DNA from 2 places in the Dialister sp. i34-0019-2H8 genome. Region 2 is predicted to be linked to the other one. Evidence: riboswitches for the same ligand, from Rfam matches in the RefSeq annotation. Region 2 holds a riboswitch; the other holds the start of a gene.
What was found. Region 2 has a riboswitch for ZMP and ZTP ahead of ACGG9R_RS09720 (OFA family MFS transporter). Riboswitches for the same ligand answer to the same signal wherever they lie in the genome.
Positions count from the first base shown of each region.

Region 1: it holds a riboswitch for ZMP and ZTP, as region 2 does, so the genes downstream of both, ACGG9R_RS07255 (formate--tetrahydrofolate ligase) here and ACGG9R_RS09720 (OFA family MFS transporter) in region 2, are expected to answer to the same signal.

Region 1 covers NZ_BAABYQ010000001.1:1,655,636-1,664,116, forward strand. The annotation lists gene ACGG9R_RS07250 (bifunctional 5,10-methylenetetrahydrofolate dehydrogenase/5,10-methenyltetrahydrofolate cyclohydrolase) at 1-108, opposite strand, end outside; gene ACGG9R_RS07255 (formate--tetrahydrofolate ligase) at 108-1,775, opposite strand; ZMP/ZTP riboswitch at 1,903-1,986, opposite strand; gene ACGG9R_RS07260 (penicillin-binding protein) at 2,329-4,293, opposite strand; gene ACGG9R_RS07265 (CCA tRNA nucleotidyltransferase) at 4,584-5,999, opposite strand; gene ACGG9R_RS07270 (TVP38/TMEM64 family protein) at 6,296-6,982, opposite strand; gene ACGG9R_RS07275 (hypothetical protein) at 7,227-7,559, opposite strand; gene ACGG9R_RS07280 (hypothetical protein) at 7,564-8,151, opposite strand; gene ACGG9R_RS07285 (hypothetical protein) at 8,167-8,481, opposite strand, start outside.
Region 2 covers NZ_BAABYQ010000001.1:2,229,068-2,237,548, reverse strand. The annotation lists gene ACGG9R_RS09750 (ABC transporter ATP-binding protein) at 1-461, shown strand, start outside; gene ACGG9R_RS09745 (ABC transporter ATP-binding protein) at 610-1,422, opposite strand; gene ACGG9R_RS09740 (ABC transporter ATP-binding protein) at 1,419-2,204, opposite strand; gene ACGG9R_RS09735 (ABC transporter substrate-binding protein) at 2,303-3,883, opposite strand; gene nikC (nickel transporter permease) at 4,071-4,901, opposite strand; gene nikB (nickel ABC transporter permease) at 4,903-5,856, opposite strand; ZMP/ZTP riboswitch at 6,601-6,687, shown strand; gene ACGG9R_RS09720 (OFA family MFS transporter) at 6,791-8,017, shown strand; gene ACGG9R_RS09715 (RuBisCO large subunit C-terminal-like domain-containing protein) at 8,396-8,481, opposite strand, start outside.

The sequences.
Region 1 (8,481 bases), 570 kb from region 2:
GATGGCGAGCTTGGGTTCATAGTGCTTCTCACGCAGTTTTGCAAGGCGCAGGGCGAGCTCTTCTTTCAGAGCAGCCGCCGTTTCTTTCCCGTCTAAGATCATTGCCATCAGAAGAGCCCCGTGATATTTCCTTCCTCATCCACATCGATCTTCTCCGCAGCCGGACGGCGAGGAAGCCCCGGCATGGTCATGACCTTGCCGGTAAGGATGACAACAAAGCCGGCGCCTGCAGCAATGCGCGCTTCTCTGACATGGAGCGTGAAGCCCTCCGGCGCCCCGAGCTTGGTCGGGTCGTCGCTGAAGGAGGCCGGCGTCTTGGCAATGCAGACCGGGACATGGGCAAATCCCATCTCTTCGATGTGCTTCAGTTCCTTGGCAGCCGCCGGATCGTAAGCAACATCCGCTGCGCCGTAGATCTCTTTCGCAATGGTTTCGATCTTGTCTTTCAGGCTGCCTTCCAGATCATAGAGGGTGTGATAGTGGGAGCCCTGATCAATAGCAGAGAGGACTTTGGTAGCCAGATCCAGACCGCCTTTGCCGCCTTCGGCAAATACATTGGACTCTGCCACTGCGACGCCGACTTCCGCGCAGGCATCTTCGATGACCTTCTTCTCTTCTGCGGTGTCAGCGGGGAACATGTTCAGCGCAACAACGATCGGCAGACCAAATTTCTTCATGTTAGAAATATGGCGCATGAGGTTCGGAAGGCCTCTCTTGACCGCTTCCGGATCAGATTCTGTGAGTTCATTCTTCGCTTTTCCACCATTCATCTTAAGCGCACGGATGGTCGCAACAAGGACCGCCGCATCCGGCTTCAGACCGGCGAAACGGCACTTGATGTCAAGGAACTTTTCAGCGCCGAGATCGGCACCGAAGCCTGCTTCCGTGATGACATAGTCTGCGAGATGCAGTGCCGTCTTCGTCGCAAGGACAGAGTTGCAGCCATGCGCGATATTCGCAAATGGACCGCCGTGAATGAAGGCCGGGACGTGCTCGAGCGTCTGCACAAGATTTGGCTTCAGTGCATCCTTCATAAGAGCTGCCATCGCACCTTCCGCATGAATGTCGCCCGCAGTGACCGGGGCATTGTCATAGGTGTAGCCGACAATGATCTTGGCAAAGCGTTCCTTCATGTCGCTGATAGAACGAGCCAGACAGAGGATCGCCATGACTTCCGATGCGACGGTGATATCGAAACCGCTTTCTCTCGGTACGCCATTCGGATGACCGCCAAGACCGACGACGATGTGACGGAGCACGCGGTCATTCATATCCATGACACGGTTCCATACGACGCGGCGCGGATCGATGCCGAGTACGTTTCCCTGCTGGATGTGGTTGTCCACCATGGCAGCAAGAAGATTGTGTGCAGCGGTGATCGCATGGAGATCGCCCGTGAAATGAAGATTGATATCTTCCATCGGGACGACCTGCGAATAGCCGCCGCCTGCTGCGCCGCCCTTGATGCCCATACAAGGACCAAGGGATGGTTCACGAAGGCAGATCATCGTCTTCTTGCCGAGCTGAGAAAGAGCCTGCCCGAGACCGACGGTGGTCGTGGTCTTGCCTTCACCGGCCGGTGTCGGAGAGATCGCCGTCACAAGGATGAGCTTGCCATTCGGTTTCTTTTCCAGCTCTCTGGTGAATTTCAGAGAGACCTTCGCTTTGTAATGGCCGTAGTTTTCCAGTTCCGTTGCCGGGATGCCGATGCTTTCACCGATTTCAGTGATCGGCTTCATTTCAGCTTTCTGTGCAATTTCGATATCGCTTAACATGTGGATCTCCTTTCAAAAAACGACATGCTCTCACAATGGCTTTCCATTTCATTATAGCATAGGTGGGTGGGGCGTGTGCCGGGGGATGGCAGCACTGATTTTTTCTAAACAAAAACCGTCTGAGCAGAAGTTCTGCCCAGACGGTCGGCGTTTCAGATAGTACAGTACCCGTGGTCATTTCCACTTTACTCCGTCAGCCCTGTCCCATCTCCATGTTGTAACCCTAGCCTACCATGGCTTTCTAGCTATGTCAATGGTACATTTTAGGGAAACACGGATGTAAAAAGGCGTTCCTCACAAAGATATTGAGTCACCAGTCAATAGTATAGCGATTTGTTAACTTCTGGACTTAGTGAGAAGTGAAAAGTGCTGGAAGTAACACACCATTCATATAGTGCCCCAATCCCCCTTCATTATATAAAACTCCGCGGCGCTTCCTCATTTTATGCGCCGTACCTTCACTCCTCACTCCTCATTCCTAACTCCTCACTTAATTTGGAAGTTTCCTTAAATGCCAGTGATTTAGAAAACGCAATACGAGTCAGTAGATCCCTCATTCACTGCAATGCACCCACACGGTATCTCCTTTCTTCACATAGATGCCTGCGCCGGGGCTCTGCTTATCCACGAAGCCGCTTCCTTCCAGCGCAAAGCCAAGACCTGCTTTGGTGAGCCATTCCCCTGTGTCTCGCATAGACCAGCCATAAAAACTGGGCAGAGGGAATTCCGTCTCTGCTTCGGAGGGCAGCTTCGGCTTATTCGTCTCAATGGATGGGGTGACAGGTTTAGCATGGTTCTCACTGTCTTCGATCGTCGGGACAGCCAGGTAGCGCATGATCTGTGTCATGGCTTCTTTGAAAACCGGAGCCGCGACTTGCCCGCCATAGTACGTACCCGTCGGCGTATCCAAGACAACGAGACAGATGGCCCTCGGATCCTCCGTCGGGCCGAAGCCGCAGAAGGAGGCGATGTACTGGTTCTTGAGATAGCCGCCGTGCTCTGCATCGATCTTTTGCGCGGTGCCTGTCTTGCCTGCCATATGATAGCCCGGTACCTGGGCATTGCTGCCGCCGCCCTCGGAGACCTCCTTCTCCATCATGTCCTTCACTTCAGCGGCGACCGCTTCCGTGATCGGCTGTCCGATCACTTCCTTTTCCGTGACTTGATAGTCACTGCCGTCGGCATTTTTGATCGAAGCGATGATATGGGGCTTCACCATCTTTCCGCCATTGGCAAGGGCGCTGTAGGCCTGCACCATCTGAAGCGGCGTGACTGCGATGCCCTGCCCGATGGACATGGTCGCAACGTCAATGGGCCGCATGTTTTTCGGCTCAAAGAGAAGTCCCACGCCTTCTCCCGGGAGCTCGATACCCGTCGACCGTCCAAATCCGAATCGCTTCGCATAGTCGGTCATCGTCTCACCGCCGGTCAAAAGACCGACATGTGCAAAGCCCGTATTGATCGACCACTTGATGATATCGACGAGACGCACGTCACCGTAAGATTCTTCATTCCAGTTCTTGATGGGATGACCGGATGCCCAGACCACACCCGGGTCATGCCAGACGCGCTTCGTATCGTAGGTCCCGGCCGAGAGTGCCGTCGCCGCGATGATCGGCTTGAAGGTAGAGCCCGGTTCATAAATATCGACAACGGCACGGTTCTTGAACTGCCGCTCATCCGCTTTTTCGAAATGATTCGGATCATAGGATGGCTGATTTCCCAATGCCAGGATCTCTCCTGTCTTCGGATCCATGACGATGATGATGCCGCCTGTCGCATGGGTCGTCTTCATCGCACGGTCAAGCGCACGCTCCGCATAAAACTGAATATTCTGATCAATGGTCAGGTACACAGAGCGTTCCTTCTCCGCCTTGAATGGAGTAAGTACTGACTTCAGGATCGGATTTCCCCTGGCATCCGTCAAGATCTGCTGCTTATTCGAGCCGCCGCGGATGAGACTGTCAAGCGACATCTCAAGACCGTCGAGCCCCTTGTCATCCATCCCGACAAAGCCGAGAACATTCGCCGCCATGGAGCCATTCGGATAGAAACGACGGCTTTCATCCACGAAACTGAGGCCTTCCCATTTCCTTTCCCTGATGAGATCCTTTACCCTGTCCGAGTCTTCCGGATCCATCGTGCGCTCCAGCCATACGAAGCTCGTATCTCGCGAGAGTCGTTCCTCGATGTCTTTCTCTTTTTTGTGCAGAATCGGCGCCAGCGCCTTCGCCGCTTCTTTGGGAGAGACATTTAGCATTCCCGGATCGCCATAAAGAGACTTCACCATGATGGAAAAAGCCATTTCCTTCCCATTCCTGTCATAGATCGTACCGCGCGGTGAGTAGAGCGTCTGGCTCCCCTCCGTCTGATTCATCGCCATCTCTTCATAGCGGCTGCCTTCGATGACCTGCACCCAGAAAAGACGCAGCACAAGAAGAGCCACCAAAACACTGATGGCTTTCGAGATGTTGGCGCTTCTCATGCGCATTTTATTTCTGGGCTGTCCCTGATCCATACGAGCTCCTTTCGTGAAATGGGGTGAATGGGGTCAATGGGTTCTACGGGTTCAAGAGGTTCAAAGGGGTTGGTGCGGCGCATAAAAATCAGAAGCGCCGCGGAGTATAAATAGGGCGATGCCCGAAAAGTTCCTGAAGAGCAGGTTTCCCGTTTGGGCTTTCCTATCACCGACCGATGAACCGCGAATGACAAAGATTTCTCGGCAACGCTTTCAATGACGATGCGAGAGAGTCTGATATCTACCCGTCTCCCAATCCCTAGCCTCTAGTCACTAGTCACCAGTCCCTTCTAATCCCTATGTCTTTTCGCAAATCGCAGTGCCGCCTCGTGAAGCGCTTCTTCCGTATTATCCAGATCGCCATTCTGCACGCGGAAAAGCAGATTATTCATGCCCTCTGCGACATGCGGAGCAAGAATAGCGGGTACATCCTTCGGATAGTGCAGCTCCTTGCTGGTAACAGGCATACGCCGCGAGAGCTCTGCCATATAGTGGCCGAATGCTTCGTGACCTTCTGTCGCGGAAAGAGGCCGTCCGCAGCCAATGATGTCCGCCTTGCAAAGGTCTTTGAGATGGAGAAAGCTCTCCGCCATCGCTTCAGAAGAAGAGAATACATGGTCTCTTGCGAGCTGGCGTACCCATTTCTCTGCATCCGCTTCCGGTGAATTAGCGAAAAAATGAAAACGCATATGATTCTCCACCAGCCAGACCACCTCTTCCGTGAAAGCAGGAGACCAGCGATAGCGCGTAAGGATATCCCTTGCCATCTCAGCCCCCTTCTTATCATGGCCATAGTCCGTGAGCCGGCCTTTACGTATCGCGCGGATCCCCGGCATCCCCTTGGCTACATCATGAAGCAGCGCTGCCCAGCGTAAAAGCGGCTCCGGGCTCACCGCCTCAAGCACTGCAAGCGTATGATACCATGCATCATACTTATGAAATTCCTTTTGCTGCGGCAGCCCCACCAGATGAGAAAGCTCGGGCAGGATGGGGACTTGCGTATATGCTCCCTTTTCCTTGATGCGGCAGGAGCAGCGAGCGAGGCCGCTTCGTACCAGAAGATCCATGCCGCGCGCAGCATGCTTCGAAACGAGCAGCCGGTCCATCTCCTGGCGTACACGCTCAAGCGACAGCCCCGAGACCCGCGGAAAAGCACTCTCCATCCCCTCTACCAGCGAGCTGTCCGCCATAAAGTCGAGCTGAGCCACAAACCGGCAGGCGCGAAACAGACGCAGCGCATCCTCTGAGAAACGCTCTCCTGCATCCCCTACCGTCCGAAGACGTTTCCTCGCGATATCGGAAAGACCGCCAAACGTATCATGAAGCCGCCCTCTGCGATCCATCGCCATGGCATTCACCGTGAAATCACGGCGCATCAGATCCTCTTTCAGCGTCCCTGCAAAGGATACCTCGCTCGGCCGATGGGCATCACTTCCATACCTCTCGCTGCGGAATGTCGTCACTTCGTAATTTTCACCGCCCAGGACAATGATGACCGTCCCGAACCGGCGTCCGCCGCCATCGATCGCTTTCCAACCACGCAAAGCAGCGATAGAGAGCATTTCCTCCGGACGCGCCGACGTGGTGATGTCCCAATCATGCGGCACCTTTCCCATCGCAAGATCACGGACGCACCCGCCCACGATATAGCCCTCTTTCCCCGCTTCTTCCAGCGCTTCCAGGATCTGCCTCGCTCCCTCATCTATAGCTCGCCCCCGCTCATCACAAGAGCAGGAAGCGAAAGAGTTCTTCGTAAAGCAGGAAGAAATCCGATGCAAGAGTCCCACGTGTTTCACCTTCTCTTTCGTATCATTGATTGTATTATATACTCTATCAGAAAGAAGGGAAAGGGAGCAAGCCCCGCTCAAGGCGTTGCGCCCTTGTTCTTCCCGAGTCAAGGACGCACGCTCCCTCAGTCAGAAGAGGCCGAAGAAAATCCACGGGAATCTCTCTCTTTTCTCCCATCAGCCCCAGTCAAAAAAGGATGCCTTTCGGCATCCTTTTATTCATCCCTGTTGGGGTGTTTCTTTTTATACATCCGATGCGACACGCAGCCGCCGATCAGCAGAAGGAACAGCAGGATAAAACGCGTACTGTGTTCCTGAAAATAAATGAGATCATGTCCCAAAACCACCTCGATCACGACCGAGGGGATCTTTCCGATGAGCGTCGCCTTGAAATGCTCCTTCGATGACAGCTTCGACACCACCGCGACCGCCGTGAAGAGAATATTCGGCGAATAGGGGATCGCCCTCGTAAGTATCATATGCTTCACGCTGCTATACTTATCGAGCTTCTCAAGCATATGCCGCTTCTCGATGAAGCTTCTCGCTTCCTGCCTGAAGAAGATACGCCCGATATGAAAACTCAGCTCGATTCCCAAGACTTCCCCCAGCCAGGAGATCACCAGTCCCGGAATCAGACCAAAAAGAGCTCCGTTCACTGTAAGAAAGGGGATCGTCGGGATCCCGAAGACATTACAGAAAATCAAAAGCCCAATACTCACCGCAAAGGCTCCATAGCCAAAAGAGGAGATATAATCACCTAAGCCATCAATATCCCCCGCCAGTGTCAGCTGAATCGTCTGGTCATAAAATTCCGGGTAGTACGTCTTCATCACGAATACAGAGACCGCGGCCGCAATGACCAGGATCAGTACCCCGATGAATTTCTTATATTCATCTACCATGCTCTACCCTTTGGCCACCCATAGTTTCAGAGGCATCACGGCAGGGCAGCGTTGCAGCGATACATATAGTAAGATCTCTAAAAATAATTTTTACAATTTGTCGTATACATTATAATACATCGCACGGAAATATGCCAATGTAGATCGCAAACTATAATGAGCCCAATGTCAAGACCGCTGAAAAAATTTTTAAGCGTGTTTTTGAATAAAGGTATAAATGGTGTTGTTTCTGGGCTTGATTGATTTACCTCATACTCATATCCGGATGGTCTTTCAGGAAGGTGTCAAACATGGGCTGCAAGCCTTCCATAGTGGCTCCGGAGGCTGCACCGGACAGGATGCTGTTCAAAGAGTCTTTCCCCTTGGCAATGGTTTCATAGACTTCTGCGCCATAGAGTGCTTTTAGCTGTTTATCTCTGGCATTGGAAGCCTTCTTTGCATAATCAATGGCGTTTGCTAGTATGTCAGCAACTCCACCATTAGCAGAGACGGTGATCCCACTCTTCTTGTATTCGTGCTTTTCATCACTGCGATATACATTGTCTTTGCTTGTGATGGTGACATTGTCACCGGTCAAAATTTTATGGATACAACCCCAGTTCCTTTAGCTCTTGAATTCTAGGTTGTGCTTTTTCCTGCAACTTAATGTAGGCCTTTTGTTCTTCTGGTGTTAATTCAGCTGCGGAATAAGTCTGGGTGAATTGATTTTCATACTTTTCGTAGTTTTCAAGAGCTTCATCCAAATCTTTGCTACTTTTTGGGGAAATATTTTTATTACGCAACAAAGTAATATGAAATGGATCCGCATTTATAATCCAAAAACCATTTCGTCCAAGGACATATAATACCTTGTATTGATAAAACCACCCCATCTGTATTTCATAATCGTATACATCATCTTCTAAAGGCGTTGCGATAAAATCAGATCTAGTATCCGACTGTAATTCTGGTTGAATATCTGATAAAAACCATTTATGGGTATTTCTTGGCTCGTATTCATAGAGTATTCCTGTTCGAAGATGTGTTCCAAATGCAGCTATTGTATTATCATTACTTCCCATTGGATATTTAAAATCTATAAGTACCCTAGCTGTACCAAAGATGGCATGATATCCCAAAACAACCATAAGTAGCCATATAATTATCTTTTTCTGTGTCAATTTCTTCATTGTTTTGACTCCTTCTTATATATGACCTTTTATGGAAGCAGTCCAATTAAATGGTTGTAACGCCCCAATTTTTTGGTATATTACTGCACCATTATTCATGACGAGCTTAATATGTTCATTTTGGTAGTTTGACCTAGTGAGTTCATGCCAATCAAAATTATAGGTATCACCGACTTCTCCCATATAAGAAACATGACCACTTTTATCTTTCTCTATGCTAATTGCCAACTTTACTTTGCCATAGGCAAGTTGTTGATCTTTGCTTGATTGTTTTCTTCCTATCCCTCCATTAAAATCCATAGAAGAATAAAAATATTTTTTCTCACCGGG
Region 2 (8,481 bases):
TTCAGCAGTACGCGCCGCCGCTTACCATTTATAAAGAGCCGGCCAATGCGTTCGTTGCAGACTTTATTGGAAATCCGAATATCAACCTCGTACCCGTCAACGTGCGCGAGGCAGGAGAGAAAGAGCTCGTGCTCGCGCTGGGCGCACACACCCTGACTTTCGCGGCGCGTGAGGCTGTCCAGACGAAAACAGGAGATAAGCTGCTCCTAGGCATCCGACCTGAGCATGTCACCATCGATCCGTCGGGCACTATTGAGGCGAAAGTCTACTCTGCCCTTCCGAGCGGTATGGAAACCGTTGTGAAGCTGGATGTGGGCGGCTTCCTTTTGACCTCCGTCGTCTTTGGCGATGTGGATTTCCAGATGAATCAGAGGGTGAAGATCCGGATTTCTTCTGATAGGAATCATCTCTTTGCCAATGATGAAGAAGGAATGCGTCTGGCGAGCGGGACAGTGAAATAGCGAAAAGATAAGGATTCATACTTCTCACTAAGTCCCAAAGTTGACAAATTGCAATACTAGTCCCCAGTCACTAGTCACCAGTTACTAGTCCCCAGCCCATCAATCAAAAACCGCCAGCCGAAAGGCTGGCGGTTTTATGATGCAGAGATTAGTTGAAGAGCTCGTCTGGAAGGACCTTGTTCTTTCCTTCTTCGATGGTGAAGACGGAAGCAAGGAGCTTCTTGGAGTATGGATCCTTCGCTTCTCTGAGGTCATGGATCTTTTCTACGACCTTGCCATGCTGCATGATGACGATGTTGTCGCAGAAGCTGTTTGCGAGAGCAAGGTCATGGCAGATGAACATGTAGGCCACGTGGGTCTCTTTCTGCAGACGAACAAGCAGATCGAGGACGGTCTTTTGAACGGATACGTCGAGAGCAGAGGTAGCTTCGTCGCAGACGATGATCTCCGGCTCGAGGACCAGAGCACGTGCGATCGCGATACGCTGGCGCTGGCCGCCGGACATGTTGTTCGGATAGCGATCGGCGAAATCTTCGGGAAGGTCGACCAGACGGAGCATTTCCTTCGCCTTGGCTTCGACATCCTTCTTATCGATCATGCCGAAGTTTTCGAGTGGTTCGCAGATGATCTCCTTGACGCGCTGCTTCGGATTGAAAGCGGTGGAGGGGTCCTGAAAGACCATCTGGATGGATTTGCGGTGCTGACGGAGGGCTTCGCCTTTGAGATCGGTGATGTCTTTGCCGTGGAAAATGATTTTCCCGCTGGTCATGGAGTAAAGACGGGTCAGCATCTTGGCAAGGGTGGACTTGCCGGAGCCGGATTCCCCGACGATACCGACGGTCTCCCCTTTGTGGATGGTGACATTGACATTTTCGGCTGCATGGAGCTTCTTGCCGTCACCGAGGTCGAAGACCTTGCAGATGTCGACCATCTGGAGGATTTCTTCTCCGTAGTTTTTCATGCGTCTTTGCCTCCCATCTTCGGAACAGCCGCAAGGAGCATACGGGTGTATTCTTCCTTCGGGTGATAAATGACATCTTCTGCTTTGCCGTATTCGACGACGCGGCCTTTCTTCATGACCATGATGTAGTCCGCCATGTAGCAGGATACGCCCATGTTGTGGGTGACGATGATGATGGCGGTATTCATTTTGTCACGGACATTCATCATTTCTTTGACGATGATGGCCTGGTTTGTGACGTCCAGAGCGGAGGTCGGTTCATCAGCCAAGAGGAGCTTAGGCTTCATGGCCATCGCCATAGCGATGCCGACGCGCTGGCGCATACCGCCGGAAAGCTCGTAGGGATAGCATTTCAGGATGTGCTCTGGGTTCGGAAGGCGCACCATTTCGATCATGGAAATCATCAGGTCATGGGCTTCCTTGTCGTCCTTGATGCCATGGACGGCGAGGAATTCACGGAATTCGGTGCCGATGGTGCGGATCGGATTCATCATAGCGCCGCTGTCCTGGAAAATCATGGAGACGTCTGTGCCACAGAGTGCGCGATGCATTTCAAGAGTCTGCTTCTGGGTATCTTCGCCTTCAAGAATGACCTGACCTTCCGCTATATGACCGCCGCCGGGCAGGACGTGCTGGATAGCACGGATGACGGTGGTTTTCCCTGAGCCGGATTCGCCGACGATGGCAAGGATCTCGCCCTCATCCAGGTTGAATGTGACGCCCTGAACGATGGGGGGCTTGTCGCCGTAGGCAATTCCCAGGTTTTTGACTTCTAATAGCATGAAAGTCTCCTTGTAAAAATAGTAAGCAGTAAGCAGTAGGCAGCAAACCGCAAATGGCTGGCCGCCTACTGCTTAGAGCAAACTGCTGGCTAAACAAATTATTTTGCCGGAGTGATGTCCTTGGTGATCCAGTAGTAGTCGCACGGTTTGATGTCCGCATGTTCTACGGCTTTGCTGGAAATCATATTGGTCTGCGGGTAGCCGAAGATGAGGGTCGCAGCGTCATCCTGGAGGATCTTCTGCATCTTGATGATGATGTCTCTACGCTTAGCCGGATCGAATTCGGAAGCCAGCTGATCGGAGAGTGCATCGTATTCCGGGTTGGAGTAGCCGGAGCCGTTCTGCGGGTTGGAGCCGTTGGTGTTGGTCTTCCAGTACATGTTGATGAAGACTTCCGGATCGCCTGCCTGTTCGGAGAGGACGTTGGAGATCAGGAGGTCATATTCACCGCGGGTGCCGATGCCGTCGAGGACGTTGTAGTCGACGTTCTTCAGGTTGATTTTGATGCCGACTTTCTTAGCGTCAGACTGGGTAGCTTCTGCGAAGAGCGGGAGTTCTGCACGACCGGAGTAGAAGATGAAGTCGAGTTCGAGCGGCTTGCCGTCTTTGTCGACATAGCCATCGCCGTCGGTATCTTTCCAGCCTGCTTCTTCGAGGAGTTTCTTTGCATTTTCTACATTGGTCTTATCCGGATAGGATTTGTTGAGTTCATCGAAGCCGAAGTCAAGGGACGGCGGAAGGAGCGGGCCGCCTGGGGTGAAGGTGTCTTTCAGGAGGACCTTGCAGTAGGTGTCGCGGTCGAGGGACTGGAGCAGTGCCTGACGGACTTTCTTGTCAGCGAGCGGTTTGCCTTCTTTCACGGAGAGGCGGGCGAGTACGTCGCGGATGGAGGAGATGGTGGAGGTGGTGAATTTCTTCTGGTCGGAGAAGAGCTGCATGTCGCCAGGTGCTACGTTGACAGCCACATCGATTTCACCCTTCTGCAGAGCCATAGCACGGGTATTCGGATCGTCGATGGTGTTGACGACGGCGTGCTTGAATGGAACAGCTGCGTAATAGTTCGGGTTTGCATCGAGTTCGGTCTTCGCTTTGGAGAAGGACTTGACCATGTATGGACCGGTGCAGACCGGACCCTGTTTTGCAAAGTCTACTTTGCCGTCGGAAGCGACATCGACGATGATGAAGAGCGGATCGCCCAGCATGCCCGGGAGGGTAGCGATCGGCTTCTTGGTGTAAATGGTGACGTTCTGGCCGTCAGCGGTGATGTGGTCGAGTTCGAACATGGCTTTCGCACGCGGTGATTTTGCGAAGGTACGTTCAATGGATTTCTTGACAGCTTCGCCGGTGACCGGGGTGCCGTTGGAGAATTTAATGTCTTTGATCTTGAAGGTCCAGGACATCTTGTCGTCAGAGACTTTCCAGCTTTCAGCGATCCATGGTTCTGCATTCATCTTGTCATCGAAGTGAACGAGACATTCGCCGATGCCGTAACGCATGACCTGCCAGCCGAAGTAGTTGTCGGCCGGTTCGAGGCTGTCTGCGAAGTTCGTAACGCCGACAGTCAGGGTGTCCTTCGGACCTTTGGAGGCATTGCCGGAGTCACCGCCGCAGCCGGAAAGACCAAAAGCCATGAGAGCAGCTGCTGCAAAGAGGGCACCTTTTTTGTAAATAGATTTCATCGTGTACGCTTCCTTTCGGTTAAATGATATAAAAAATAATGGGAATAAACATGAGTTAGTGACAAGTGTCTTGTGGCTAGGGATTAGGGATTGGTGACTAGTGACTAGTGACTAGTCACTAGTCATTTAAATACCACTTTCGGGCATCGTCTCATATGTATTCGCGGCGATGCCGCCACCCTGAACCTTATCCTTCATTTCTCGGGTCAAGGACATCGCGGAGGGAGTCGCCCCAAAGGTTGAAGACGACGACGGTGATGAAGATGGAGAGACCCGGGAAGAACATTAGCCATGGAGCTGTCTGGAGCTGCTGACGGCCTTCATTCAGCATGAGGCCCCATTCCGGAGCCGGCGGCTGGCTGCCGAAGCCGAGGAAGGAGAGTCCGGCAAGCTCCATCATCATGGCGCCGATATCAGCAGCCGCGGTGATGACCATGAGCGGGAGAATGTTTGGAAGGATGTGGACCCAGAGGATATGCGCTGCGGAACCGCCGGATACGACAGCCGCATCGACGAATTCACGACGCTTGATCTTGAGGACCATGGAACGGGAGAGGCGGGCATACTTGGTCCATGTGACCGCAGTCAGTGCGATCATCGCATTGATGAGCGAGCCGCCCATGATACCGGCGATGGCGATCGCAAGGATGACGCCCGGGAAGGAGATCATCATATCAGCGATACGCATGATGACGATATCGACGATGCCGCCGAAGTATCCGGAAATGATGCCCATCGTGGTGCCTACGACGAAGATGCAGACTACGAGGGCGATGACGGAGGTCAGGGAGTAGCTCGCGCCGTAGAGGATACGGGAGAGCACGTCACGTCCGAGCTTGTCTGTGCCGAAGAGATGCGCCGCAGACGGTGCCTGGTTCGCATCCTTCATGACAGCGGTGAGCGGGTCATGAGGAGCGATGACAGGAGCAAGGAGTGTGATCGCCAGAAGAAGGACGACCAGAAGAGAGGTGAAGCGGAAGGCTTTATTTTCTTTGAAGCCTTTGACTAAGCTTTCCATATCAGTGACCTCCCTTTCTGAGTCTTGGATCGAGACGGTTGTAGGACAGGTCGACGATGAGGTTGATCATCATGTACATGAAAGCGATCCAGAGAACGATGGCCTGTACGGTCTGGAAGTCACGGTAGGTGATGGCCTGTACGACCATGTAGCCCAGACCCGGCCAGGAAAATACGATTTCTACGACAGCGGCGCCGCCCAAAAGAGAACCGAAGGCCAGACCGAAGAGGGTGACCAGCGGGAGGAGGGCATTCGGCAGGACTTCACGCCAGAGGATGTGGCTTTCCGAAAGGCCGCGGGCACGTGCGCCCATGACGTAGTCCTGATGCAGTTCTTCGAGCACCGTGGCACGTACCTGACGGGTGTATTTCGATGCCATGACGATGCCCAGGGTGCACATCGGCAGGATCAGATTTTCGAGGGAAATCGAACCACCGACGATCGGGAAGAGGGAGAGCTTCAGTGCGAAGACCCAAAGGAGCATGAGGCCCATCCAGAAGTTCGGGACGGAGACACCGGCAAAGGTGCAGCCGCGGACGAGGTAGTCAAACCAGGTATTCTGCTTGACAGCGGTATAAATGCCGAGCGGAATGGAGAAGACAAGCATGAAGAGGGAGGAGGCCAGCGCCAGAATGACGGATGCCGGGAGGGCTTCCATGATTGCATCAATGACCGGCTTCTTCATCATGAAGGAGAAACCAAAATTACCCTGTACGACTCTGCCGAGCCAGTCCAGGTACTGCAGAAGGAACGGCTTATCCAGACCCAGTTCATGGCGGAGTGCGTCGATCTCTACCTGACTAACAATAATATCTTCATTACCGGCGATCATCTGCCTAACGGGGTCACCCGGAGAGAGCATGATCAGACAGAAGGTAATGAAGCTGATGCCGATCAAGACGAGAACCATCTCGCCCAATCGCATCCCAAGCTGCTTCATTGACAAACTCATCATCTCCAATTTCTTGATAATATAAAATGGTATAAAGACTGGGATTTTATCATCTGTGTTTTTCCCCTGCCGATGCGACGGGAGAGCCGTTTTTTCGCTGTCTGGCGCGGCGGCGAGGAGAGAGCTCTTCGCCGGCTCTTACAAACCCGTCACTTTCGATGACTCTTGAAAAAAGGCACCAAAAAACAAGGTCGGGAAGGGGACCTTGTTGGCTTAATGATAACAGATGAAGAGTGGTTTCCCAGGTTACTCTTTAAAAAGAATAAGGCAGAAGCGGCAGAACATGAGATCGTATTCTTATTGTTTAGCAGTTCCTTACAACTTCTTACAAATTATATCATATAAATTATAACGGGTAAACAAATAATTAGCGCAAATATTTATACATGACAATAAATATTGAATGAAACATGTGAAGATACCTATAGGGGGTATGGGGATACGGAGAATCTGTGAATTTTCCGATAAAATTAGGCATTATGACATATAAATAATATCATACCGTACAATTTGTATTGCGTAATCAGCAAATAAAATGGGGGGGGAAGCCGGTATCCTATGCATATGTTGCATGAATGATGATGAAGATCTGGAGGGCGGTTTTCATTAAAAAATAAGAAACTGGCAAATGGCATTGGCAAGGCATGTCCCGTGCGCGCCTCTTGAGCGGAGGGGGAAGATGTTTTTTGGAGGGACGCTTCCCATTGACAATCTCTCGTATCCATGCTAGGCTAGATATACAATATAGATGAGCCGCGGAACTGACGGAAATAGGTGGAATGAACCACGTGGACTGCGGGCCTCATGAAAAAGCCGACCGTCTGGGCAGGGAAATCTGCTCAGGCGGTTTTCGTTTCCCTGCGATGCCTGCTAAATGGCATCGCAGAGACGGGAGCGTGCAGATTTCCCTTCATTTCAAAAATGGAGGGATTTTTTGATGAAAAGAAATCGCTGGCTCACTGCTCTGGCGGCCGTGGGGATCCACATGTCTATCGGAAGTGTGTATGCATGGAGCGTCCTGACGCGCCCTGTGATGGAGACGATGGGGCTCTCGCTTTCTTGGGCCACATGGGCCTTCTCGATCGCGATCCTGTTTCTGGGGCTTTCGGCAGGCTTCTTAGGCCCTCTGGTCGAGCGGCTGGGACCGTCTCGGAGCGGGATGGTCTCTGCCGTCTTTTTCAGTACGGGTCTCCTTGGGACAGCGGCGGCGGTTCACTGTCAGTCCGCTTTCCTGCTCTATCTCTTCTACGGAGCCATCGGGGGCATTGGTCTTGGCACGGGCTATATCACGCCTGTCTCTACGCTTGTGAAATGGTTTCCCCGGCATCGCGGCTTTGCGACGGGGCTGGCCATCATGGGGTTCGGCTTCGCAGCGCTCATCGCAGGCCCTGCCATGCGCTATCTTGTCGATCGCTTCGGGCTCACGGAGAATTTCCTCATCCTTGCCGCTGCCTATGCGCTGGTCATGATCCTTTCCGCCTCCTACATCCGGCCGCCGAGGAAGGGTGAGATCCCGATGCTTTTGGAAGAGGTGCTTGAGGAAGAGATCCGAAAGGATGGGGAAAAGACAGCTCAGGCCAAAGGTCTCACGCGCAAGGAGGCCATGCACACATGGAAATGGTATGTGCTGTGGTGGATCTTCTTCACGAATATCACCTGCGGCATCGGCCTTCTTGCCGTGGCTTCGCCCATGGCGCAGGAGATCATCGGCATGAGTGCGGCCGAGGCAGCCTCCCTTGTCGGTATCATCGGTATCGTGAATGGCGCCGGCCGTATCCTTTGGGCATCCGTCTCCGACTGGATCGGACGCGGCGTGACCTACATGATCTTCTTTGCGTTCGAGGTCTTCGCTTTTTATGCACTTGCCCATGTCAGTGATGCGCTTCTCTTCGAGATGCTGGTACTCGCCGTGATCTCCTGCTACGGCGGCGGCTTCTCCTGCATGCCTGCCTTCCTATCCGATCTCTTCGGCGTGAAGCAGCTCGCCTCCATTCACGGCTCCATCCTGACTGCTTGGGGCATGGCAGGTGTCGCCGGCCCGCTTCTCCTTTCTTTCATGAAGGAAACGACGGGGGGCTATGCAGCGACGCTCCATCTCTTTTCTGCCATGCTCGCTGTGGCTTTTGCCTTATCCTGGGTCCTTGCGTGGAAGGGACGGAAATAAAAAAGCTCCGCACTCTGCATGCTGATATGATCCACCTGAAGCAGACAAGGTAAATAACCAAACTGCTTTAAGTGGATCATATCAGCATGAGTGCGGGGCTTTTTCAGTGAGGAAATTAGAAATGAGGAATTAGAAATGTTGGTGCGGCACAAAGGCTGGGATAGGCTACCCCGAAAGGGCAAAACGGTAAATGAAGATGTGGGATGGCAGGTAACAGGGTCAGTGCAAATGAGCGATATACCGCTACGGTGAATTGTGCCCCTGCGGGGCACTCTATCCTGCGCCTTCGGCGCGCCCCTTCTTCAAGGGGCTGCTCAGTTGGGGGAGAATCCCTAATCCCTAATCCCTAGCTACCAGTCACTAGTCACCAGTCACCAGTCACTTCTCTCCCGCCGCTTCCGCGAGCTTTTCGAGGAAGAATTTCGTATTCGCGGTGAGGTCAGGGCCTTCTGTCTGAAGAGCGC